4 regions of the Peribacillus sp. B65 genome follow, and region 1 is predicted to be linked to each of the others. Evidence: riboswitches for the same ligand, from Rfam matches in the RefSeq annotation. Region 1 holds a riboswitch; each other region holds the start of a gene.
The links. A riboswitch is a leader RNA that binds a small molecule or an ion and turns the genes downstream of it on or off. The one in region 1 is predicted to bind S-adenosylmethionine.
Positions count from the first base shown of each region.

Region 2: linked by a shared signal. The riboswitch ahead of ACSR9O_RS03110 (methionine biosynthesis PLP-dependent protein) and the one ahead of ACSR9O_RS01910 (Fur-regulated basic protein FbpA) in region 1 are both predicted to bind S-adenosylmethionine.
Region 3: linked by a shared signal. The riboswitch ahead of metK (methionine adenosyltransferase) and the one ahead of ACSR9O_RS01910 (Fur-regulated basic protein FbpA) in region 1 are both predicted to bind S-adenosylmethionine.
Region 4: linked by a shared signal. The riboswitch ahead of ACSR9O_RS18710 (sugar ABC transporter substrate-binding protein) and the one ahead of ACSR9O_RS01910 (Fur-regulated basic protein FbpA) in region 1 are both predicted to bind S-adenosylmethionine.

Region 1 is NZ_CP195840.1:384,681-390,686, forward strand. Features, by position in the region: gene ACSR9O_RS01890 (ABC transporter ATP-binding protein) at 1-1,741, shown strand, start outside; gene ACSR9O_RS01895 (DUF459 domain-containing protein) at 1,784-2,485, opposite strand; gene ACSR9O_RS01900 (GNAT family N-acetyltransferase) at 2,707-3,213, shown strand; gene ACSR9O_RS01905 (aspartyl-phosphate phosphatase Spo0E family protein) at 3,282-3,476, opposite strand; gene ACSR9O_RS01910 (Fur-regulated basic protein FbpA) at 3,730-3,918, opposite strand; SAM riboswitch class I at 4,094-4,198, opposite strand; TPP riboswitch at 4,356-4,461, shown strand; gene tenA (thiaminase II) at 4,551-5,240, shown strand; gene thiW (energy coupling factor transporter S component ThiW) at 5,256-5,777, shown strand; gene thiD (bifunctional hydroxymethylpyrimidine kinase/phosphomethylpyrimidine kinase) at 5,746-6,006, shown strand, end outside.
Region 2 is NZ_CP195840.1:612,838-618,843, forward strand. Features, by position in the region: gene fumC (class II fumarate hydratase) at 45-1,427, opposite strand; SAM riboswitch class I at 1,756-1,869, shown strand; gene ACSR9O_RS03110 (methionine biosynthesis PLP-dependent protein) at 1,956-3,068, shown strand; gene metC (cystathionine beta-lyase) at 3,065-4,246, shown strand; gene ACSR9O_RS03120 (type B 50S ribosomal protein L31) at 4,356-4,604, opposite strand; gene ACSR9O_RS03125 (ABC transporter ATP-binding protein) at 4,741-6,006, opposite strand, start outside.
Region 3 is NZ_CP195840.1:4,239,575-4,245,580, forward strand. Features, by position in the region: gene pckA (phosphoenolpyruvate carboxykinase (ATP)) at 234-1,820, opposite strand; SAM riboswitch class I at 2,238-2,399, shown strand; gene metK (methionine adenosyltransferase) at 2,563-3,756, shown strand; gene ACSR9O_RS20640 (gamma carbonic anhydrase) at 4,141-4,659, opposite strand; gene ACSR9O_RS20645 (alpha/beta hydrolase) at 4,870-5,673, shown strand; gene ACSR9O_RS20650 (hypothetical protein) at 5,740-6,006, opposite strand, start outside.
Region 4 is NZ_CP195840.1:3,839,674-3,845,679, reverse strand. Features, by position in the region: gene ACSR9O_RS18715 (GTPase domain-containing protein) at 1-1,895, shown strand, start outside; SAM riboswitch class I at 1,991-2,096, shown strand; gene ACSR9O_RS18710 (sugar ABC transporter substrate-binding protein) at 2,212-3,324, shown strand; gene ACSR9O_RS18705 (sugar ABC transporter ATP-binding protein) at 3,382-4,884, shown strand; gene ACSR9O_RS18700 (ABC transporter permease) at 4,886-5,890, shown strand.

The sequences.
Region 1 (6,006 bases):
GTTGATGCTCAAACAAATGTTCAATCGGGTACCATCCAAATGGAAGTTTTGCACTTTGATATTATGTATCATGCTTTTCATTTCATTGCTTGAGTTCTCCATCCCCCAGTTGACGCAGTTTACGATTGATAGAGTCATTCCCGAAAAAAGATATGATTTGTTAATCTGGATTGGCACAGGAATTCTTTGTGCCAGCATCTTATTGGCGTTACTGAACTACTTTAACAGCTATATCGTTTCGAAGGTCGGTCAAAGAGCTATTATGGATATACGGAATAGCATGTATGACCACATTCAAACACTGGATATGAAATTCTTTGACAAAAATCGAACTGGTGACTTAATGTCCCGGTTGACCAATGATGTCAATTTACTGCAGCAGCTCATCTCTTCGAGCATGCTCCAAGTCTTGACGGACACGGTGACTTTCATTGCCGTGGCGGTATATATGCTTTTCATTAACTGGAAGCTGACCATTGTCCTTCTTTTTATATTCCCTTTCATGTTCTATATCACAAGGGTATTCGGGAAACGCATCAGGATGTCATTTAGGTCTGTGCAAAGTTCCGCAGGAGATGTCAGCAACCAGTTACAGGATTCCATTTCAGGAATGCGGCTCATTCAATCTTTTACGAATGAAGAGTTCGAATCAAGGCGGTTTGCCGAGCGTAATCAGGAAAATATGGCTGCAAACATTAAGTCCGTTCGGCTACGTTCCATGTTCGGTCCGATTATTGATTTATTGAACAATATCGGCCTTGTAGCAGTCATTGTGTTCGGTGCTTGGCAAGTGATGGAAGGTGAATTCACAATAGGATTAATCGTGGCCTTCCTCGCCTATTTAAGGTTGCTGCAGAGTCCCGTTCGCAATTTTAGCCGTGTGATCAGCATTGTCCAGCAATCAGCCGCCGCCTTTGAGCGGATAACTGAAATATTGGAAACACAACCTGAAATAAGTGACAAGGGAAATGCCATTGAACTCCCTTCCATAAAAAAGCAAATTGAATTTCAAAGTGTTAATTTTTCTTATGATGAGAATGTTCCTGTGCTCAGCAGTTTAAACCTGACCATGAAAGCTGGTCAAGTAACCGCTCTGGTCGGCTCCTCTGGTGCAGGAAAATCGACCATCACGAGCCTTTTGATCCGATTTTATGATCCGCAAGATGGAACAATTAAAATGGATGGCCATGATATCAAAAATGTATCACTGAAATCATTAAGGGGACAAATGGGAGTTGTCTCCCAGGATATCATTTTATTCAACGGTTCCATCCGTGATAACATCATGTATGGAAAACTTGATGCTACAGATGATGAAATCATCGAATCCGCCAAAGCGGCAAATGCGCATGACTTTATCAGTGCCTTTCCTGATGGTTATGATTCTCAAATTGGAGAGCGCGGAGTCAAGCTTTCAGGCGGACAAAAACAGCGCATTGCCATTGCCAGGGCACTTTTGAAAAATCCGCAAATCATCATTCTCGATGAAGCAACGGCGGCCTTGGATACAGAATCCGAGCATTTGATACAGGAAGCTTTGTCACGTTTATTGATAAACCGGACTTCAATTGTGATTGCACATCGTTTATCGACCATTCATGATGCCGATCAAATAATCGTTCTGGAAAAAGGGCAGGTTCATGAAAAAGGAACACATGAACAGTTATTGCAAAACAATGGCAGATACAAGCAGCTCCATGACTTGCAGTTCCCTCAACTAAAAGCCATATTAAATTCCTAGAAAGCAAGAATGCACAGAATGCCTTTCTGTGCATTTTTGCTTTCATTTGAAATCATAACTTTCCAAAACCCGATTCGCAATGAGCTGATACCCTTTTTCATTCGGATGTAACTTATCACTGAAATACTCTGATTTCTTTTTATCTTCAAAAAGATCATTCGTAGGAATGAATAACATCCTATTGTCTTTATCCGCTATTCCCTTTATTGACTGGTTATAATCGCGAATATGCTTTTCAAGTTTTTGATTTCCTTTAATTGGGTTATATAGTCCCACTACCAAAATATCAGCTTTATCGTTTGCCTTTATGAGTGTTGACGTAATCTTTTTCAGATGGCTGATATACTCCCGTTTACCCTCATTGATTTTTCGATCACTTATTTTCTCCAAGTCCCCGCCGTTACTATTGATCAAGTCATTCGTTCCGATATAAACGATGAAAGTATCGGCTTCATCAAGTTTCGTTTTAATGCGGTAATCATCAAGCTGTTTCATCACCCCATCCGTTTCCTGGCCTTTTATACCGTAATTCCAAAAACTCACTTTTTGTTCCGATTCCGGGTTATTCAATTCATCCTCCAGGCCTTCTATATATCCTTCTCCATCCTTATCCCCTTTTCCATAGGTTAACGAATCTCCAAAAGCCATCACCCTTTGCACATCTTCCGACTCCGAGGCCTGAAATTCATATGCAACAAAACATATAACCAGTACTATAATCAAAAAAACTGACAATTTTTTCATTTGGTTCTCCTCTGCCTTTTTACTAGAAGTATTTAATCCTTTACATACCCAAAAAATCTGCAGACTTAACATAAAAAAGGAATTGTCAGATAAAGAGTAAAAAGTGTATGATAATAAAAAACTTTCAATGGATTGGGTTTCAATTCACCGTCCCTTAAACAAAAAAACGGGATTACCCTTCATTCTGGAGATTGAATAAATGATAGTTAGGAGATTACATCATGGAAGAGCACATAGAGTTTAGAGAGGCAGAACTATCTGATTTACCCAGAATTGTTGAAATATATAATTCGACAATTGCTTCAAGAATGGTCACGGCAGATACAGAGCCTGTATCCGTCCAATCGAGGGTTAAATGGTTTGAGGAACATCATTCAGAAAGTAGACCGCTATATATCATTACTATAGAAGGGAAAACTGCTGGATGGATGAGCTTTCAATCCTTCTATGGCCGACCGGCATATAATTCCACTGCCGAAATCAGCATTTATATTGATGATTATTTCCGGGGAAAAGGAATCGGACAAATTTCGATTCAAAAGGCAATTGAATTGAGTCCAAAATTAGGTATTAAGACTATATTGGGTTTCATTTTCGCCCACAATATACCTAGCCTTAAGCTTTTTTCCAAATTCGGGTTTGAAGAATGGGCACATTTACCTCAAGTTGCCGAGCTGGATGGCATTGAGCGGGATTTGATCATTCTTGGTAAACGTGTCGATATTTAATATAATTTTTTAGAGCTATTGCCTTGAGCAGTAGCTTTTTCAAATTAATACAGGTCGAATTGGCTAATTTAAAAATACCGATATGCGTTTTGGAGGGAAAAATATTCTGACTCTCTTTTACTTGCTAACGCATTTAATAGCGTATCCAATTCTTGACTGGCCTGAACAGTAAGCAGACTTGTTAAGCCGTAACTTGCTGCCAATTTGATCATTTCCTGTCTCTTTTCTTCTACCCTTTCTATAGTTACTTTACGGCAAGGCATTATATGACACCTCCCATTTATTCAATTTTTTTACACTTTCATCATAATTAAACTACTAGTTAAAATCAACTATTTTTCAGAAATAAAATGTGTTATTTTATAGGTAAAATGTGACAAAACACCTACTTTATTCTTTAATTATGTATATTTTATGTCATTTTCTATTAAACGCAAAAAAGCATCCACTAGTGTATACTGTGAATGCTTACATCATATCCCTTATCCAAGAGCCCAAAATATAGTCCATCGCTTACTATGTCATCCATTCAGAAGGTGACTCGTTATTAGGTCTATTTATAACAATCTTATATTCATCTTCAAGCACTTTTAATGGGGCATCATAAAGGTGCCTTTCATCAGAGGTTTTGTATACTCCATTGGCCAATAGCTCTTCAATGAGCTTTGCCTTCCTCTGTTCAATCCTCTTAAATAATTCTGCCATGTAAATGGCTCCTTTCCTAGTCATCCTAGAGCCTGCTTCTAGTTAGCTAACTTTATCAACTTGTTTGATTTTCACCAAATTATATATACCTTTTCTATTATGTCACTAAACGTTATTTCCCAAAAATAAAAGCCCCTTCTAATTCAAGAAGAGGCTGACTGTGTCCGTACGGCTCTTCTTATCTTCCAAGCATATGCTTGTTGGATTTAGCACAGTTCCCAAAATGGGTCCGCTGCCGAGGTTTCTTTGGGCCAAGTCCCTCCACCTCTCTGGATAAGAATTCGATATATAAATGATGTAGAAATGATTCTACCCTAATAATTATCAAAAGTCAATTACCTGGTTCTCCCTTTTTTCCTGGACATTACATGCTCCCTCTTCAAATACGGGTTGCATTTTCTTGTCTTTCTGATATGATGTCAGTAATTACATACAATTCACACCACTAGGGGAGTCTTTTTTAAGACTGAGATGGAAATAGTTTCCGGACCCTTTGAACCTGAACCGGCTCATACCGGCGGAGGGAAGTGGATGATATCGTCCATTTACAGACTATATCCATCTACCCCGTTCCGTATTCAGGAACGGGGTTTTTCATTATCTAGGGGAACCATTCTAAAGGAGGATGAACAATGGAGAATATTAAAACAGAAACATTCAGTGATAGACTTCATGCACGGGCAAAAGAGATTTGGAAAAGGAATCATTCACATCCCTTTGTCCAAGCAATTGGAAATGGTACGCTTCCTGAAAAGAAATTTGCCTATTACATGAAGCAGGACTATATCTATCTCATGGATTATTCCAAGCTCTTTGCTTTAGGTGTCATCAAAGCCCATAACATCGAAACCATGGCAAAGTTTGCGAGTATTTTAAATGAAACCCTTCAAGTGGAAATGGATATCCATCGGCAGTATGCTTCCGAATTCGGGATCAGTTCCAAGGAATTGGAAGAAACAGAACCTACTCCCACCACTCTAGCCTATACAGGTTACATGCTAAATGCAGCTCAGCATGGGACATTGGCAGACTTGATCGCCTGTCTCCTGCCATGCGCTTGGGATTACTATGAAATCGGTTTGCTATTAAAAGAACAAAATGGAGCAGCATTGGAAAACAATCGCTACGCAGATTGGATAAGGTCCTATTCATCACCTGAATTCGGGGAAGCACACAAGTGGCTGATCGCATTGTTGGAAGAATTGACGGAAGGCATGCCAGAAAAGGAACTTCTTAGATTAGAAAAGCACTTTTTGGTTACTTCCCGGTATGAATATTTATTCTGGGATATGGTTCAAAATGAGCAGGATTGGCCGCTGTAGGTCGCAGACATGATGATGAATCCTATCAAGAAACTGACGTTGACTGCCATGATAACGGCTATAACGACGCTGACCAGTTCATTTATTTTCATCCCTGCAGGATTTGCAAAGGTCTTTCCTATTCAGCATCTGGCAAATGTCCTCACGGCCGTTCTATTGGGGCCTGCTTATGCTGTGACACAAGCTTTCCTAGTTTCCATCATTAGAAACATGTCTGGTACCGGTTCAATATTCGCCTTTCCCGGGAGCATGATCGGTGCACTTTTGGCTGCCATCCTTTATCGAAAAACACAAAGCTTAAAATTCGCTTGTTTAGGTGAAGTGATCGGGACCGGCATTCTCGGTTCCATGGCCTGTTATCCACTTGCCATCCTCCTATTAGGAGAAAAAGCTGCTCTTTTTGGTTTTTTACCGGCTTTTATGCTCAGTTCATTCGCAGGTGCGATTCTAGCTTTCATATTACTTAAAATACTTTTAAAAAATAATTATATGAAGGGGTTTTTTTATGAAAACAGCATTAACCATCGCCGGCTCTGATTCAGGAGGCGGTGCTGGAATACAAGCGGATTTAAAAACATTTTCTGCACATGGGGTCTTTGGAATGTCTGCCATAACAGCCGTAACCGCACAAAATACAATGGAAGTCCGTTCAGTACAGCCAATTGAAACAGCTATCATATCGGACCAAATTGCAGCTATATTTGAAGATATTCCTGTCGATGCAGTAAAAATAGGCATGCTTGGATCAAAAGAAATCGTGGAAACA
Region 2 (6,006 bases), 230 kb from region 1:
ACATGGAAACACCCTCCCTAATACCAGAGGGAGGGCACTACTAATTATTTATTAACCATGTTAGCAGGATCGACCCATGCTTTGAATTCATCTTCCGTCAGGAACTCCAATTTCAACGCCGCTTCTTTTAACGTAGAGTTGTCCTTGAATGCCGTTTTGGCGATCTTGGCTGCTTTTTCATAACCGATATGCGGGTTCAATGCTGTTACCAACATAAGGGAACGTTCTACATTTTCTTTGATTTTATCTTCATTTGCAGTGATGCCCACCGCACAATTGTCGTTGAATGAATGAATGCCTTCCGTCAATAATTTGACCGTCTGCAGGAAGTTATAGATGATGACTGGTTTGAATACATTCAATTCAAAGTTACCTTGACTTGCTGCAAAGCCAATTGTAGCATCGTTACCAACGATTTGTGTTGCAATCATGGTAAGCGCTTCACTTTGTGTTGGATTGACTTTACCTGGCATGATGGAGCTGCCCGGTTCGTTTTCCGGAATGGCTATTTCGCCGATTCCGCTTCTTGGTCCACTAGCAAGCCATCTGACATCGTTCGCAATTTTCATTAAATCCGCCGCCAATGCTTTCAAAGCACCGTGTGCGTAGACGATTTCGTTATGGCTAGTCAATGCATGGAACTTATTATCAGATGTGACAAAAGGGTATCCTGTATCTGCTGCAATTTGTTTGGCAGAGAGTCCCGGGAATTCTTCTTTTGTATTGATTCCGGTTCCTACAGCCGTTCCGCCTAGAGCAAGGTTCAATAATTTTTGGCTGCTTTCTTCAATCATCGCTAGATCCTTATCGAGCATCGCTTTCCAACCGGAAATTTCTTGTCCTAATGTTAATGGTGTAGCATCTTGAAGATGTGTCCGGCCAATTTTCACGACATCCCAAAATTCTTTTTCTTTTGTATCGAATGTATCACGAAGGGCTTTGATGGCAGGCACCAATTTTTCAGCGACTTCCATAAAGGCTGCAATATGCATGGCGGTCGGGAAAGTATCATTTGAGCTTTGCGCCTTGTTAACATCATCATTCGGGTGAAGGGTTTCAGATTCACCATTTTCTTTTAACCATTCATTCCCTTTGTTAGCGACCACTTCGTTCACGTTCATATTACTTTGCGTGCCGCTTCCCGTTTGCCAAACTACAAGCGGGAAATGTTCATCAAGCGTACCTTCAAGGATTTCCCCGCAAATCTTGACGATGGCATTCTTTTTAACTTCGGAAAGATCACCAAGATCATAGTTCACCTTTGCCGCAGCTTGTTTAACGTATGCAAATGCACGAACTAATTCAATCGGCATTTTTTCGTTACCTATTTTGAAATTGTTACGGCTTCTCTCAGTTTGTGCTCCCCAATATTTATCAGCAGGAACTTTCACTTCACCCATCGTATCTCGTTCGATTCTGTATTCCATGTGTTCTCCTCCTATGTTTGCACTATTCATTGAAGACCTTTTGCATATGAAATGAATAATGTCGGATTATTCTTTCTCTCCATACATTGTACAAACTTTATTATTTTAAAGCAAAAATATCCCGCTGACCCTTTCCATGTTTTCTGAAAAATCCAAGTTCCATTCATGTTTATATGAAAATTCAATTATTCTTTTTAGACACATAAAGTGTAGACACCGCTAGGCTCCAATTGACCTGGTCATGAACATCAAAGCATTATCACTCCCAAAATGTCCTTGACAGTATTTTGTATATATAGTAAATTCAAAAGAAATTGAATAATCTAAACTCTTATCGAGAGAGGTAGAGGGAATGGCCCGATGACACCTCAGCAACCTTCATTTGTTTCAAACCAATGAAAAGGTGCTAATTCCACAAGTTTGTGAACTTGGAAGATAAGAAGAATGACTCGTCCCTACTTAATCAAAGTCTTCTTCTTAAAGAAGACTTTTTTTTATTTTATATAACTCAAAGGAGCAGTGAAAACCATGTACAAATTTGAAACATATCTTGCTCAATTAGGAAATCGCAGCGAAACGGCGACAGGAACAGTCAATCCGCCGGTATACTTTTCAACAGCTTTTCGTCACGAAGGAATTGGCCAATCGACGGGATTCGACTACACAAGGACTGGTAACCCTACACGCCAGCTATTGGAGCGATCCATCGCCGATCTGGAAAAAGGAGACCAAGGTTATGCCTGCAGTTCAGGAATGGCCGCCATCTCCACTATTCTCGCCCTTTTTAAATCCGGGGATGCATGGATTGTCAGCGAAGATCTTTATGGCGGTACATATCGTCTGTTAGAACAAGGTTTTAAAAAATGGGGATTGCAGTGTGACTATGTAAACACTTGTTGTTTGGAGGATATCGAAAAAGCCATCACTCCTCACACGAAAGCCATCTTCATCGAAACTCCCACTAACCCCCTTATGCAGCAAACGGACATTAGCGCCGTTGCGGCATTGGCCAAACGATATAATTTATTGTTAATCGTTGATAACACTTTTTACACGCCTCTTATTCAACAACCCATCGTGCTTGGAGCGGATATTGTGATTCATAGTGCAACCAAGTATCTCGGTGGTCATAATGATGTGCTCGCGGGACTGATCGTTGCTAACGGCGCTGAATTATGTGATGCACTTGCCTTCCATCATAATGGTACTGGAGCTGTCTTGAGCCCATTTGATTCTTGGCTGTTGATGCGAGGAATGAAAACCCTGGCATTGCGGATGGAGCGTCATGAAAAGAATGCCAAGATACTTGTAGATTACTTATCGGAGCATGATTGTGTCACTGATGTATTGTATCCCGGCAGAGGCGGCATGATTTCTTTCCGCATCATTGATGAAGCGGCGGTCAACCCATTTTTACAATCGCTCTCATTAATTTCCTTTGCAGAAAGCCTTGGAGGGGTTGAAAGCTTCATCACCTATCCTGCCACACAAACACATGCCGATATACCGCTTGAAGTCAGAACGGCAAATGGGGTTTGTAATCGCCTGCTTCGCTTCTCCGTTGGCATCGAGGATAGCGATGATTTGATTGGCGACCTGCAGCAAGCATTCGCACATGTAAAAAGGGAGGCACTACGATGACAGGTCATGATTTTAGCTTTGAAACGAAATTACTTCATAATCAACATAAATTCGATCCGGCAACGGGTGGTGTGAGCGTCCCCATTCAGCATGCATCGACGTTCCATCAATCGGATATCGATCAATTCGGCAAATATGACTACAGCAGAAGCGGGAACCCAACTCGCGAGGCACTTGAAGATATCATTGCCGATTTAGAGGAAGGCACTCACGGCTTTGCCTTTTCATCAGGTATGGCTGCCATTTCAACAGCCTTCCTGCTATTGTCTGCCGGAGACCATATCGTCATTTCCGAAGATGTGTATGGCGGAACGTTCAGGATGGTCACAAGCGTATTGACCCGTTTCAATATTGAGCATACCTTCGTTGACATGACGGACCTTGAAAGCGTCAAAGCGGCCGTTCAGCCAAATACCAGGGCCATATACATTGAAACGCCTTCAAATCCGTTACTTAAAGTGACCGATATTCAAGCTGTATGTGATATTGCAAAAAAAGCCGGTGCCTTAAGTTTTGTTGATAATACATTCTTGACGCCCGCATTGCAAAAACCGCTGAATCTGGGCGCCGATGTTGTCCTTCATAGCGCGACGAAGTTTTTATCCGGACATAGTGATGTGGTAGCTGGGCTTGCGGTCGTGAAAGATCCGGAATTGGCGGCAAGACTCGGTTCGCTCCAAAACTCCTTTGGAGCGGTCCTTGGTGTCCAAGATGCCTGGCTTGTAATGAGAGGTTTAAAAACCTTGTCAGTTAGAATGGAACATTCACAAAAAGGGGCAGAAAAGATTGCAGCCTACTTAAAAGATCAGCCCTTGGTGAAAAAAGTGTATTATCCCGGCCTAGCCGATCATCCACAGCACGCCATCCAGAAAGGCCAGTCACTTGGAGCAGGGGCGGTCCTATCTTTTGAATTGGAAAGTGAGGAAATCTTCCGTTCCTTCGTGAACACTGTCGAGCTCCCTGTATTTGCCGTAAGCCTGGGAGCGGTCGAATCCATATTATCTTACCCGGCCAAAATGTCCCATGCTGCCATGCCTGATGATGAAAGGGAAAAGCGGGGCATCACGAACAGCTTGCTCCGCCTCTCTGTCGGACTTGAAAATCCGGACGATATAATCAAGGACTTCGATGCGGCCCTCGTCAATATTGCCAAAGGGGAAGCAATTGCTGCAAAATGAATAAAGGATGGGTGCCTCATATATGGGCACCCTTTTTCCTTGCATCATTATTAACTCTTTTTCTTCCCAGTCATAAAAAAAGGCCATCGATTTCCCGATGGCCTGACTCTCAATTCTTCATATTATATTTATCCAGGAAGCGATCCACCCGTCCGCCTTTTTCAGCAAACTTCTGCTTTCCTGTATAATAAGGGTGCGTATCCGAGCTGATTTCCACTTTTAATAATGGATATGTTTGTCCGTCTTCCCAAACGATCGTTCCATTGGACGTCTTCGTGGAGCCTGTCAAAAATTTATACCCACTGTTGGTATCCATGAATACCACTTGTTGATAATCGGGATGAATTTCTTGTTTCACTATTATCACCTCATCGTCAGTATAGGTATATCTTAAACGTAATGATTACTATTATCAATAATTATGCTTGAAGGTACCAAAAGTCGGTACCCTCATTATAGTTTAAACTTGATGATCCACCCTTATTCAATTGTGTTCAACCAGCCATGCCTTTATGCGGACCAGCCTGCAGTTCATACATTTGATAATACTTCCCTTTTAGTTCCATTAATTCCTCATGTGTACCTTGCTCAGCAATCCGCCCTTTATCCAGTACAAGAATCTGGTCGGCATTTTTTATCGTGGAAAGTCTATGTGCAATGATGAAGGTCGTTCTTCCTTTTTTCAGCACTTCCATCCCCTCCTGGATAATTGCCTCGGTTTCGGTATCGATGCTCGCTGTCGCTTCATCCAAAATCAATATGGCCGGATTGAATGCAAGAGCACGGGCAAAAGAGATTAGCTGCCGCTGCCCGGAAGACAGCGTTCCGCCTTTTTCGATCACGGGTTCGTCCAGCCCTAAAGGAAGATGCTTCAGCACTTTGTCCCCCCCGACATCTCTTAATGATTTTTCAACCATTTCCCTTGTAATGTCTTTATGATTCAGACTGATATTGGAGGCGATGGTGCCTGTAAATAAATAGGGATCCTGAAGGACGATTCCCATATGCTCACGAAGCGTCTGATGAGGGATATCCAATATATTCGTGCCATCGATTTTAATTTGGCCTTCACTGCTGTCATAAAAGCGGAACAATAAATTCATTATGGAACTTTTTCCTGACCCGGTATGGCCAACTAAAGCGACCGTTTCCCCTTGTTTAGCGGAGAAGGAAATGTCCTTTAACACATATTCATTATCCTTATAACCAAAAGAAACATTTTCGAATTGCACGTTTCCTTTGTATCTGGATATGTTTTCATCACTGACTGCCAATCCCTGCTCATCCAATAAACTGAATGCCCGCGCCCCTGCAACAAGCGCCTGTTCAAGATTAGCGAACTGATTGACGATTCCGTGAAGCGGATGAAGCAGGCGGCTGATCAAATCAACAATTGCATACATCATCCCTAAGGAAATGGCCGAACTGGCAGTAAGGGAAATCCCGCCGAAATACCAGACGAATGCCATAAGCGCCAAAACCTTAATGACGCCAATCAAGTTTCCACCCGTCAACGAATTCAAATGGAGCATTTTATTTTGATAGGAATAATGCTCACTGTTTAGATTTTCAAAAGATTGCTTTGTCTCCTTTTCACGTCCAAATGCCTGAATGATGCTCATTCCAGAAATGGATTCATTGATCATCCCATTAATATCGCTTACCCGTTCCCGAATGATGTGATTATATTTCGAGGCGAATTTACGGTATACCATCGTCCAGATAACGATGATCGGAATAAGTAACGTGCCGATGGTACC
Region 3 (6,006 bases), 3.9 Mb from region 1:
TATCCGCTTCATTTCCGCCGACTGTCTGCCAAGACTCCTCGCTGATGTATCTAGTGGGGTTTTGGAGAGCGAGTAGCAGGAGTGTAGCAAATTTCTGAGGTTTCCATTCAAAAAGTAAACAATGAATGAAGGATAACGAAGAAATGTTTTGAAATCATGGTTCGGGATGAGACATTTCTTGTCGACATACTGAAAGGACCAAGCAAGAGCTTGGTCCTTTTGTGTACAATTTATTAAGCTGTCGGTCCGCCAAGTTCTTCGATTTCACTTGGAACGCTGCCGAATTTCTTGAAATTAGCACGGAATTGTGCGGCAAGGTCCGTTGCTGCTTCTTTATAAGCGGCAGGATCTGCCCAAGTCTTGATTGGCTGAAGCACTTCATCAGGAACACCAGGAACATGAAGCGGGATATCCAAGCCGAAGATATCATCTTTGATCGTTTCGATGTTCGCTAATTCACCTTCAAGTGCCGCTTGTACCATTGCACGAGTGTAAGCAAGTTTCATACGGCTTCCAGTTCCGTATGCTCCGCCAGTCCATCCAGTGTTGACAAGGTATACCTTTGCATTGTGCTCGTCAATTTTATCACCAAGCATCTCAGCATAGCGTTGAGCTGGAAGAGGTAAGAATGGAGATCCGAAGCAAGTGGAGAATGTAGCTTCCGGTGAAGTTACGCCTCTTTCAGTACCAGCCAATTTACTAGTGTATCCGCTTAGGAAGTGGAACATTGCCTGTTCTTTGGAAAGCTTGCTGATTGGAGGCAGAACGCCTGAAGCATCAGCTGTTAAGAAAATGATTGTATTTGGATGTCCTGCAATACTTGGGTTCACGATGTTATCGATCGCTTGCATTTGGTAAGCAGCACGAGTGTTTTCAGTCAATGAACTGTCATCATAGTTCGCTTCACGTGTATCCGGATCAACAACAACATTTTCCAATACGGCACCAAAACGGATTGCATCGAAAATTTGTGGTTCTTTTTCACGTGAAAGATTGATCGTTTTCGCATAGCAGCCGCCTTCGATGTTGAATACGCCATTAGAAGACCAGCCGTGCTCGTCATCGCCAATCAGTTTACGGCTAGTGTCTGCTGATAAAGTTGTTTTGCCTGTACCGGACAGACCGAAGAATAAAGCGACGTCCCCTTCACGTCCTACGTTAGCAGAGCAATGCATTGGAAGGATTCCAGCCTCTGGAAGTAAGTAGTTCATGATCGAGAAGATCGATTTTTTCATTTCTCCTGCATATTCCGTTCCGCCGATCAGGATGGTACGGCGTTCAAATGAAACGATGATGAAAGTTTCGGAAGTGGTTCCGTCCACTTCTGGGTCTGCTTTGAAGTTAGGTGCAGAAAGGATTGTGAATTCAGCTTCGTGACCTCTTAGTTCCTCTTCATTTGGACGGATGAACAAAGTATGGGCGAAAAGGTTATGCCAAGCATATTCATTAACAACACGGATTGGAAGACGAGATGATTCGTCTGCACCAGCGAAACCTTTAAAAACAAAAATCTCTTCTTTTGCTTTTAGGTAGTCAACTACTTTATTATATAGTTTATTGAACACATCTTCGGAAATTGGCTGGTTCACTGAACCCCAATCGATTTTATCTTTAACGGATGCTTCTTCCACGATAAATTTATCTTTAGGTGAACGACCAGTATATTTGCCAGTTTCAGCTTTTACTGCGCCGGTTGATGTTAAAACGCCTTCATTTCTGCTTAATACTTTTTCGACCAATTGAGGAACTGAAAGTTGAGTTTGCACATTGTTTCCTGTTAATAACTGGTGTAACTCATTAGAAACATCTACAGAATTCATATATGAGGTACCTTCCTTTGTTTAAGTTTTTAGATTACAATTAGTATAACACATTCATTTAAATAGTCTATACTATTTCTTCTAATTTGTGATTATTTTCAGCTGGCCGAGTTAATCATTTTATTCCGGCAGGAACCGAGTCAGGATTATCACATATACTTTAATAAAGTCAATTTTATTTTAATAGGAAGTAAGTAAGCAATATATTTCCAATGGTGAAGTCGTTTTTCGTAAGCTTAATACTTATTATTAATGGCAATTTCCAACATTTCTATTCGTATTTTGCATTGTAAACCCTTCTAAGACGCTGTATCAACACTTTTTTCAAAAGAAAGCCATACTGGGCGGAAATGTTCTTTTTAGAAAAGCATTGACAAATTCCAACCAGATACGATAATATCTTAAATTGTACGGATTCTCTTATCCCGAGTTGGTGGAGGGACAGGCCCTTTGAAACCCAGCAACCTGCCATATTGAACTTGACTCCAAGATCGATCGCCGAAAATAAAGCGAAGGTCTTCAAGGAATAGTGGTGATGGTGCTAACCTGAGCAAGGTAAAAACCCTTGAACGATAAGAGTGAAAGGATAGAAGACAGAATTTTAAACCTTTCCTCATTTGCCAGGGAAGGTTTTTGTGTTTTTCATAAGTAATTCTGTGTCTATAGTTGAAACTAATGAGGGAAACGAGTTCCGTAAAAATCAGGCTTATGCCTACAACATACTAACTTCCAAGGAGGAAATATGATGTCAAAGAAACGTCTATTTACTTCTGAATCTGTTACAGAGGGCCATCCGGACAAAATTTGTGATCAGATTTCAGATTCCATTTTAGATGCTATCCTAGCTAAGGATGCAAATGCACGTGTTGCGTGTGAAACTAGTGTAACAACAGGCCTTGTACTTGTTGCTGGTGAAATTACAACGTCCGCTTACGTGGATATTCCGCGTATCGTTCGTGATACGATTAAAGGAATTGGCTACACACGTGCGAAATACGGTTTCGATGCTGAAACTTGTGCAGTGTTGAGTTCCATTGATGAGCAGTCTGCCGATATCGCAGCTGGAGTCGATAAAGCATTGGAAGCTCGTGAAGGAAACATGTCAGAGGAAGAAATCGATGCAATCGGTGCAGGGGACCAAGGTCTTATGTTCGGATTTGCTTGTAATGAAACAGAAGAGCTTATGCCGCTTCCGATTTCATTGGCGCATAAACTTTCATTCCGCCTGGCTCAAGTTCGTAAAGATGAAACTCTTGCTTACTTACGCCCTGATGGTAAAACACAGGTAACTGTGGAATATGATGAGAATAACCGTCCTGTACGTGTAGATACGATCGTAATCTCTACACAGCATGATGCTGAAATTACGCTTGAACAAATTCAAGCCGATCTAAAAGAACATGTGATCAAAGCGGTCGTTCCAGCTGAATTGATCGATGCTAAAACTAAATACTTCATCAACCCGACTGGCCGTTTCGTAATTGGCGGACCTCAAGGGGATGCTGGTCTTACTGGACGTAAAATCATCGTTGATACTTACGGCGGATACGCTCGTCACGGCGGCGGTGCATTCTCTGGTAAGGATGCTACTAAAGTTGACCGTTCTGCTGCATATGCTGCTCGTTATGTTGCGAAAAACATCGTGGCAGCCGGCCTTGCCGACAAAGCGGAAGTTCAATTGGCATACGCAATCGGTGTGGCAGAGCCTGTATCGATTTCAATTGATACGTTCGGAACTGGTACAGTTAGCGAAGAAGTCCTTGTTGACCTAGTTCGTGCTAACTTCGACCTTCGTCCAGCTGGCATCATCAAAATGCTTGACCTTCGTCGCCCGATCTACAAACAAACAGCTGCTTACGGACACTTTGGCCGTACAGATGTCGATCTTCCATGGGAACGCACGGACAAAGCAGAAACATTAAAAGCACAAGCGTAAATCATATAAAAAAGGTGTCCCGCAATTTGCGGGACACCTTTTTTTTTTGGATTAATTTTGCCGTCAGCGGGAATAATTCAAGAAATCCCAAAGAAATATAAAATACGTGCAAAACTCGTGAGTTAAAGTCGTATACAAGTTTGTTTGTGTCATCAAATCGTGAGGTTGAAGCGTTACTCTAGAGTTTGTAGCAAGTACTCGAGAGTTTAGAGCGTATACTCGAGAGTTTAGAGCGTATACTCATGAGTTTAGAGCAAATACTCGTGAGTTTAGAGCGTATACTCATGAGTTTAGAGCATATACTCATGAATTTAGAGCGTATACTCATAAGTTTGGAGCAAAAACTCGTGAGTTTGAGTACAATACTCGTAACTTTCAGTCAATTCACTTTATGCGTTCCGCCGTTTTATAGTATTGTCCTTTTTCGGCATATTCGCGAACGATGCGTTCCATATCCTGGCGATCTTCTTCGTTGATTTCGCGAATGACTTTAGCTGGCCGTCCGAATGCCAGCATGTTCGGTGGAATGACTTTACCTTGTGGAACGAGGCTGCCGGCACCGATGAAGGCTCCTTCGCCGATTTCAGCTTCATCAAGTACAATCGATCCCATGCCGATCAGAGCTCCTTTACGGATTTTACAGCTATGTAAAATGACCTGATGGCCAATGGTTACTTCATCCTCGATGATCAATGGATTATTTGGGCTTTGGTGCAGGACGCTGTTATCCTGTATACTGACTTTTTTCCCGATGATGGTTGGGGATACATCACCGCGAATGACGGAATTGAACCAAATTGATGTTTCGTCGCCAATTTTGACATCACCTGTCACGACAGCATTCTCAGCAATATAAGCGCTTTCGGCGATTTCAGGTTCTTTGCCTTTATACGGATAAATAATCATTTTCAATCATTTCCTTTCCGAAGTGAATGTTTTTATGTATTATTTTAATATACCGTATGCAAATACACTTGGCTATTTATAATAGCAATGTACAACTTGTTAGATTTCTTTTTTGTCGAAAATCACGAATATGGTTATAATTTATATATATTATTTTAACTATCATGGATCGTACACAACAAGTGAAAAGTGAAAGGGGGATTTCGAATGTGGAAATGGGAGACAGAAGGAGACGCAAAGGGCGTCATTGTCATCATTCATGGGGCAATGGAACATCACGGACGTTATAAGTGGGTAACACAAATGTGGCTTTCGGCTGGATACCATGTCGTCATGGGCGACCTTCCTGGGCAGGGTATGACAACTCGCGCCTACCGGGGACATATCGATTCCTTTGATGAGTATTTGGACGAAGTGAAAAGCTGGATAGAAGAGGCTTACGAATATTCGTTGCCGGTCTTTTTACTTGGACACAGCATGGGCGGTTTGATTTCGATACGCCTTCTTCAGGAAGAGGAATGGGACATTGCAGGGGTGATTCTTTCTTCTCCATGCTTGGGCCTCGTGACGAAGCCGCCGAAGTTCCTGACAACCATCTCGCATGGTTTGAATATCGTGATGCCTAAGTTCAGGGTTGAATCCGGATTGACACCTGAAATGGCGACGAGAAGTGCGGAAGTCCGTGAATCCGATAGAAACGATACATTATATATCACAAAGGTTTCGGTTCGCTGGTATCGCGAGCTTGCACAGGCTATGAAGGATGCTTTTGAAGAAATTCCTGATTTCCAGGATGTGCCGCTTTTGGTCATGCAGGGCGGAGATGACCGAGTCGTGAACAAGAAGGCGGTTCGTGAGTGGTTTAATTATAACTTGGCCAGTGAAAAGCAATATAAGGAATGGCCAAAGCTATATCATGAAATCTTCAATGAACCAGAACGTGATGATGTATTTCAATATGCGCTGAGTTTTGTTGAGAACCGTTTAAAAATATTAGGGTATGTCGTTTGATCAGTACATACTTAAGGATAAATAAAAAACTGCCGAGGTTAGACCTTTGGCAGTTTTTTATTTGAATCAGCCTGCGTTTTTAATCAATTCGTTTGACTTGATCACCGGGGCCCAGTAAGTAACCGGGTACATAAATTGGTTCAAGTGTGTAAGTTCTTTTTTATTCGATAATGCGGTGGATAGAAGATAGATGGATTTGAAGGTTAAGTCATTGGCGAATAGGTCCAAAAGCGTCGCTTTCATATTCATGATCGCTTCATGGTTTTGAGTGGAAATCATTAAATCGAGTTGTGGCAGGAACCTATCAAAATGGTGATCGAATTGTTTGAGGTC
Region 4 (6,006 bases), 3.5 Mb from region 1:
GGTTGCTGGAAAACTGGCTCAAAATCGCAGACGGGGAGCTTTCGCTGTTTGCGGCGGCGTCCACGTTGTCCTGGAATGAAATCTTCCCGGATACGGTCAATGCGCTGGTCATTCAGGATGCAGAGAGCCTGCTTTCGAAATCGCCTAAATTGGGAGGCGGACTGGAAGCGGGAGAGAAACTGTTCAATTCCATTATCCAGTGGGCTGAAGATAATGATTTAAGGGTTGGCAATAAGCTTAAATGGATGGTGGAGGGGCTTAAGGATACCAGGAATTTCAATCTCCTTCTTGCAGGAAGTACAGGAAATGGCAAGACATCCTTTATTCAGTCAATCGTTGGCGAGAGCATTGCTGCTGAGGACCATTCTTCCCTAGTCAGTGTCAAAGATGGGGATGATTTGGAAATCCTTGAAATTACCGATACAGATAGCAAAGTTGTCGAGGAGCTAACTGATTTGGATGAAACACGCCGTCAGCGCGGGACTATTGTCGATGTGACAATCATCAGTGACTACCTAAGAAATAATCATCTGCGGTTATTGGATACACCGGGGTTCAATGGGGAACAAAGCGTGGAATCCGATTTCCAAGGCTATTTACATGGCAGTGATGGCCTGATGTTCGTTCTTGACGCCCGGGCTCCTTTCACCGGCAGCGAAAGGGATCTGTTATTGGAAATTCAAATGATGGCTCCGAAACTGCCGATCCATTTCCTATTAAATAAAATGGATACGATATACAGTGATCAGGTCGCAGTCCGGATGGAAGACGAAACATGGGATAAAGTGAATGCATATTTCCCGAATGCGAAAGTGTTCGCTTTCTCCAAACATTATGACAGCAGGCAGCAATTGAAGGACCTTTCAGCCTTCCTTCAATCGAATTATCAAGATGATAATTGGAAGGAAAGAAGATCTGAAAAAATCCTGGCATTCATTCGTAAAACTTTATCTTATCTATTAGAAAAACGGGCAGCCAATGAGCGGAAATGCGAGCATTCCATCTCTTGGAATGAACAGATGGAAGTCAAGCTGAATGGGGCGGTCAACCAATTGGCTGATTTGGAAAAAGAAAAAAGTGAAAATATCATAAGGTCGTATCGTTCGCTTAAGGACGAAGTGAAAAATCAGCTTTATTCAAAAATTCCTGAATTACTGAGGGATTGCTCTAAATCGTTAACGGAAAGCAGTGATTTCAGTCAGGTCCATGTACAGTTAAATCAGGAAATGAATGAGCGGATTCAAAACTTCATTTCTGACAAGATCATGCCTCAATATTACCGTTCTCTTCAAGACTGGATTGCCAGTTCCCAAATGGAGTTCTCACAAAGCCAGCAGTTTATGGATGAGATGAGTGCCGGTTTCAATGAATTATACAAAGAAGAACGGATTACGCTTGCAGGCGACTTCAGAGTATTGGATGACTGGCGCCGTGATGCCGACCGGATGACAAGCAGCATCCGCATCGAAAACGTCAATATCCTTTTGCGCAGGACTCCATCTCAATTACTGCTTAAAGGGGCAGGGAAGCTGTTTGGGGCGATACCGCAAAATAAAGCCAATATGTACAATCGTTATAAGAAATACCTGGAAAGTGAAGATTACCTGGATGTTGCGGAAATGATCACGGAGCGTTTCCTTACCCAATTTGGATTGTTTGAAAAATCTTTGGATCGTGACATCTCCCTTTTCTATCGCGGTTCATTTGCATTACTTCAAAAAACGATAGAGCAAACGCAGACTGAAATAAAAGACTACCAGGCTGCATTGGAGCATATGAAACAAAATCCGGAAGTTTACCGTGACCCTATCACTTTGTTCGAAGTGAAATTAAGGCAGTTGGAGCGGCTTGAAAAGATTGAGAAAAAGCGTCTAGCCCAGCTTCAAAGAAAATAAAAAATAACGGGGAACATTTCAAATATTCAAAAATCTATTGACTTTACGACTATATCCCTATAAAGTGATAATTACGAAAACGTAACACGATATATCTCTTATCAAGAGTGGCGGAGGGACTGGCCCTAAGATGCCCAGCAACCGTTCCATTAGGAATTGGTGCTAAATCCTGCAAAACAGAAATGTTTTGACAGATAAGAGAGGGACAAGTCTGCAAAACAGCCGATTAAACCTCTCTATATTAGAGAGGTTTTTATTTTGGGATTTACACCAACTTAACTGATAAGACTAATAAGAAAAAATGGAGGGAAACAAGATGAAAAGGTCTATTAAAGGTATATTCATTTCAGCCATCGCTTCGGCTTTGCTTTTAACGGGGTGCTCTACAGGTCAGAGTTCCACAGAGTCGAAGAAAGAAGAAAAAGTATCATTTGAAAATGTTCCGGAAAGATTCGCTGATGGAGATGGAGCCAGAATCAAAGTGATCCGTAAAATTGGCGGTGATGATCATACGGCCCAATACCTGGCGGGGGCGAAGGAAGAAGGAGAAGCACTGGGGTTTCAAGTGGATACGTACACAGCCAATGGTGATACGGCTAAATTCCATGATGCGATAGCGCAGGCTTTGGAGGCAGATTATGACGGCTATATCATTTCACATGGTGATGATGCAGCAACTGTGAATGACGTTCAAAAGTTGGTTGATGCAGGTAAAAGCGTTGTCACATTCGATTCAATAAGCGATCTATCTAAAATAGAAGGCGTGACATTAACTTCACAAGATGATGAAGCGTTGGCAACACTGGCTTTTGATAAGCTGATAAAAGAACAGAAAGGTAAAGCGGCAATTGCATACCTTTGGGTGGACGGTTTTCCTCCAATGGTAAGAAGAAATGCAGTCTATCAGGAAAAATTAAAAGAAAATCCTGGGATCAAAGAAGTCGAAAGATTCGGAGTGGCATCTGCTGATACATCGGTTCAGACACAAAATGCTGTAGCCGCAATGCTGAATAAATACCCTAAAGGTAAATTGGATGCCATTTTCGCAACATGGGATGCCTTTGCTATCGGTGCAGCCCGGGCGATTAAAGAGGCGGGCCGCGATGAAGTGAAGATATATGGAATAGATGTCTCGAATGCAGATCTCCAGGAAATCCAATCGGCTGATAGCTCATGGTCCTACACGGCAGCAGTAGATCCCAAGTTGATCGGTGCAGTGAATATGAGGATATTGGCTAAAAAATTAGCGGGCGAAGAAACGCCGCAAACCTATGACTTGGAGGCTTCACTTATTTCACAAAAGCAAATCCAAGCGTCTAAAGAAGCAGTGAACATGGCAAATCTGTCTGGTATTGTCGATGGCTGGGGTGTATCGACGGAATTTGAAGAAGATTGGATGAAAGTTTTGAAAGATCATTATAAAAATTAAAAAGAGACACTCTCTTTCAAGTAGAAGGGAGTGTCTGTTCAATAAGGGGGAATGGACATGGGCACGCAACTAGAAATGAAGAAGATTTCGATTGAATTTCCGGGGGTGAAGGCGCTGAGTGATGTTGATTTTTCCGTAAAATCGGGGACAGCCCACGCATTGGTCGGTGCAAACGGAGCAGGGAAATCGACGTTAATGAAAGTTTTATCGGGAGCCCATGTTCATTATTCAGGTGACATTTATATTGATGGGGTGAAGAGGGATATCCGCTCGCCAAAAGCGGCTCAAGAACAAGGCATTCAAATTGTTTATCAGGAAGTGGATACCGCCCTCATCCCTTATTTAACGGTTGGGGAAAATGTAATGTTGAATGATATGGTCCAAAACATGGGAAAAAAACAGATGGTCCAATGGAAAGAGCTGCATAACCAAGCGGCTTCTATTCTTGAAGATATGAAAATTCGTGTCCCTTCGAAAAAGCTGGTAAGAGACCTTACCTTGGCTGAAAAACAGATGGTCCTGATAGCAAGAGCCGTTTCGACAGAATGCAAATTCCTGATTCTCGACGAGCCAACTGCTCCGTTAAGTCATACGGAGACGACAGAACTTTTTCGAATTGTAAATGAATTAAAGCAAAAAGGCGTGGGAATCATTTTCATTTCACATCGTCTGCCCGAAATTTTTGAAATCTGTGAGGAAATTACAATCATGAGGAATGGGGAGCGTGTCACAAGTCGAAAGAAGGAAGATATAACCCGTACCGAAGTCGTAGAGAACATGCTTGGAAAAACCATGGATGAACAGTTTCCTGAAGTGAATGCTTCGATTGGCGACGTTATTCTGGAAGTGAACGGATTGTCAGATGCAGAGAAAGTTAAAAATGTCAGTTTGAATATTAAAGCAGGCGAGATAATCGGCTTGGCAGGGTTGGTCGGGGCTGGGAAAACGGAGCTGTGTAAAACCCTTTTCGGCCATACGTCCATCACAGCGGGGGAAGTCATCCTGAATGGTCGAAAGCTTTCCTTGAAATCACCGCACGAAGCAGTAAAAAGCGGTCTGGCACTTGTACCTGAGGAACGCAGGAAAGAAGGGGTCCTTGTTCAGGAATCAGTCTCGGCGAACTTGACGGCAGCCAGTCTTGGCAAATTCTCCAAGACATTCAGCTTTGTGAATCGCAAGGCGGAAAAGGAAAGAGCGAAGGAAATGATCGCAAGCCTCGGCATTAAAACTCCTTCAGGGGAAGTGAATGTCGAAAACCTTTCAGGTGGCAATCAGCAAAAAGTTGCCATCGGGAAATGGCTTATGGCCGATGCGGATGTATACATATTCGATGAACCAACGAAAGGGGTCGATGTTGGAGCCAAGAAGGATATATTCGAATTGATTGCAGAGCTTGCAAGGAATGGGAAGGCGATCATTTATGCATCATCCGAGCTTTCCGAAATCATTGGCATTACCAACCGGACATATGTGTTATATGACGGGAGCACTGTCATCGAATTAGAAACAAGTAAAACGAATGAAGAAGAACTACTATTCTATTCAACAGGAGGAAAATAGAATGAGCATACCCAATCCTGTTACACAGACAGCGAAAGTGAAGAAAAAGGTGGAACTATTCGACTTTTTCTATAAATACGGCACAATATTGACGATTATCATTCTGATTGGAATTTTTGCCGTGTCCAATCCATCTTTCATTCAAACTACGAATCTGGTCAACATCCTGCGTTCCATTTCAATCGTGACCATCATTGCGATCGGCATTACGATATCCCTGACCGTGGATGGCTTCGACCTTTCCGTCGGCTCCGTCGCATCATTGGCCAATGCCATCGTCATCTCGATGTTTGTCTGGTTTTCACAGGATACATTAATTGCCATATTAGCTGCGATCGGTGCCTCACTTGTCGTAGGCGCCTTGAATTCATTCATGATCGTTAAATTGAGAATTCCCGACATGCTGATGACTTTGGCTACCATGTTCATTATCCAGGGAATTGCCCTTACCTATACAAAAGGGGCCACGGTTTCGCAAAATATGGTCATGCCAGACGGGACGTTCGCAACAGGACTGATCAGCCCGTTTTTCGCCAAAATTGGCCAGGTACCGTGGATAATCCTGATCATGGCCGTCATTGTGATAGCGACCCATATCTTTTTGACTTATACGAAGCACGGTCGTTATATGTACATTATTGGGGGAAATAAGGAAGCGGCGAGACTTTCCGGGATATCGGTCAATAAATACAAAATCCTTGCCTATCTGCTTTCGGCTCTATTTGCTGCAATCGGGGGGATTGTCCTTGCTTCAAGGGTCATGACATCGGAAATCAATTCAGGGTCACCCTATTTAATGGATGCCGTCGCGGCTGCCTTCATTGGTTCCTCCGTTTTAGGAGCGGGAAAACCGAATGCCTTTGGAACCTTTGTCGGAGCAGTCCTGATCGGAATCCTACAAAATGGGCTGATCATGATGTCCGTTCCGTATTATGCGATGGATATCGTCAAAGGAACAGTGCTGGCCCTTGCTCTCGCTGTAACTTATTACAAACAAAAACACTAAAATGAATCCGTTACGTTAATATGACTATATGATAAGTCTGCATGTGGATGAAATGTGAGACTGTAACTCGTGGTGAGTTTTAACTATAAGATGATAGGGGAAGAGGGTTCTTTTTA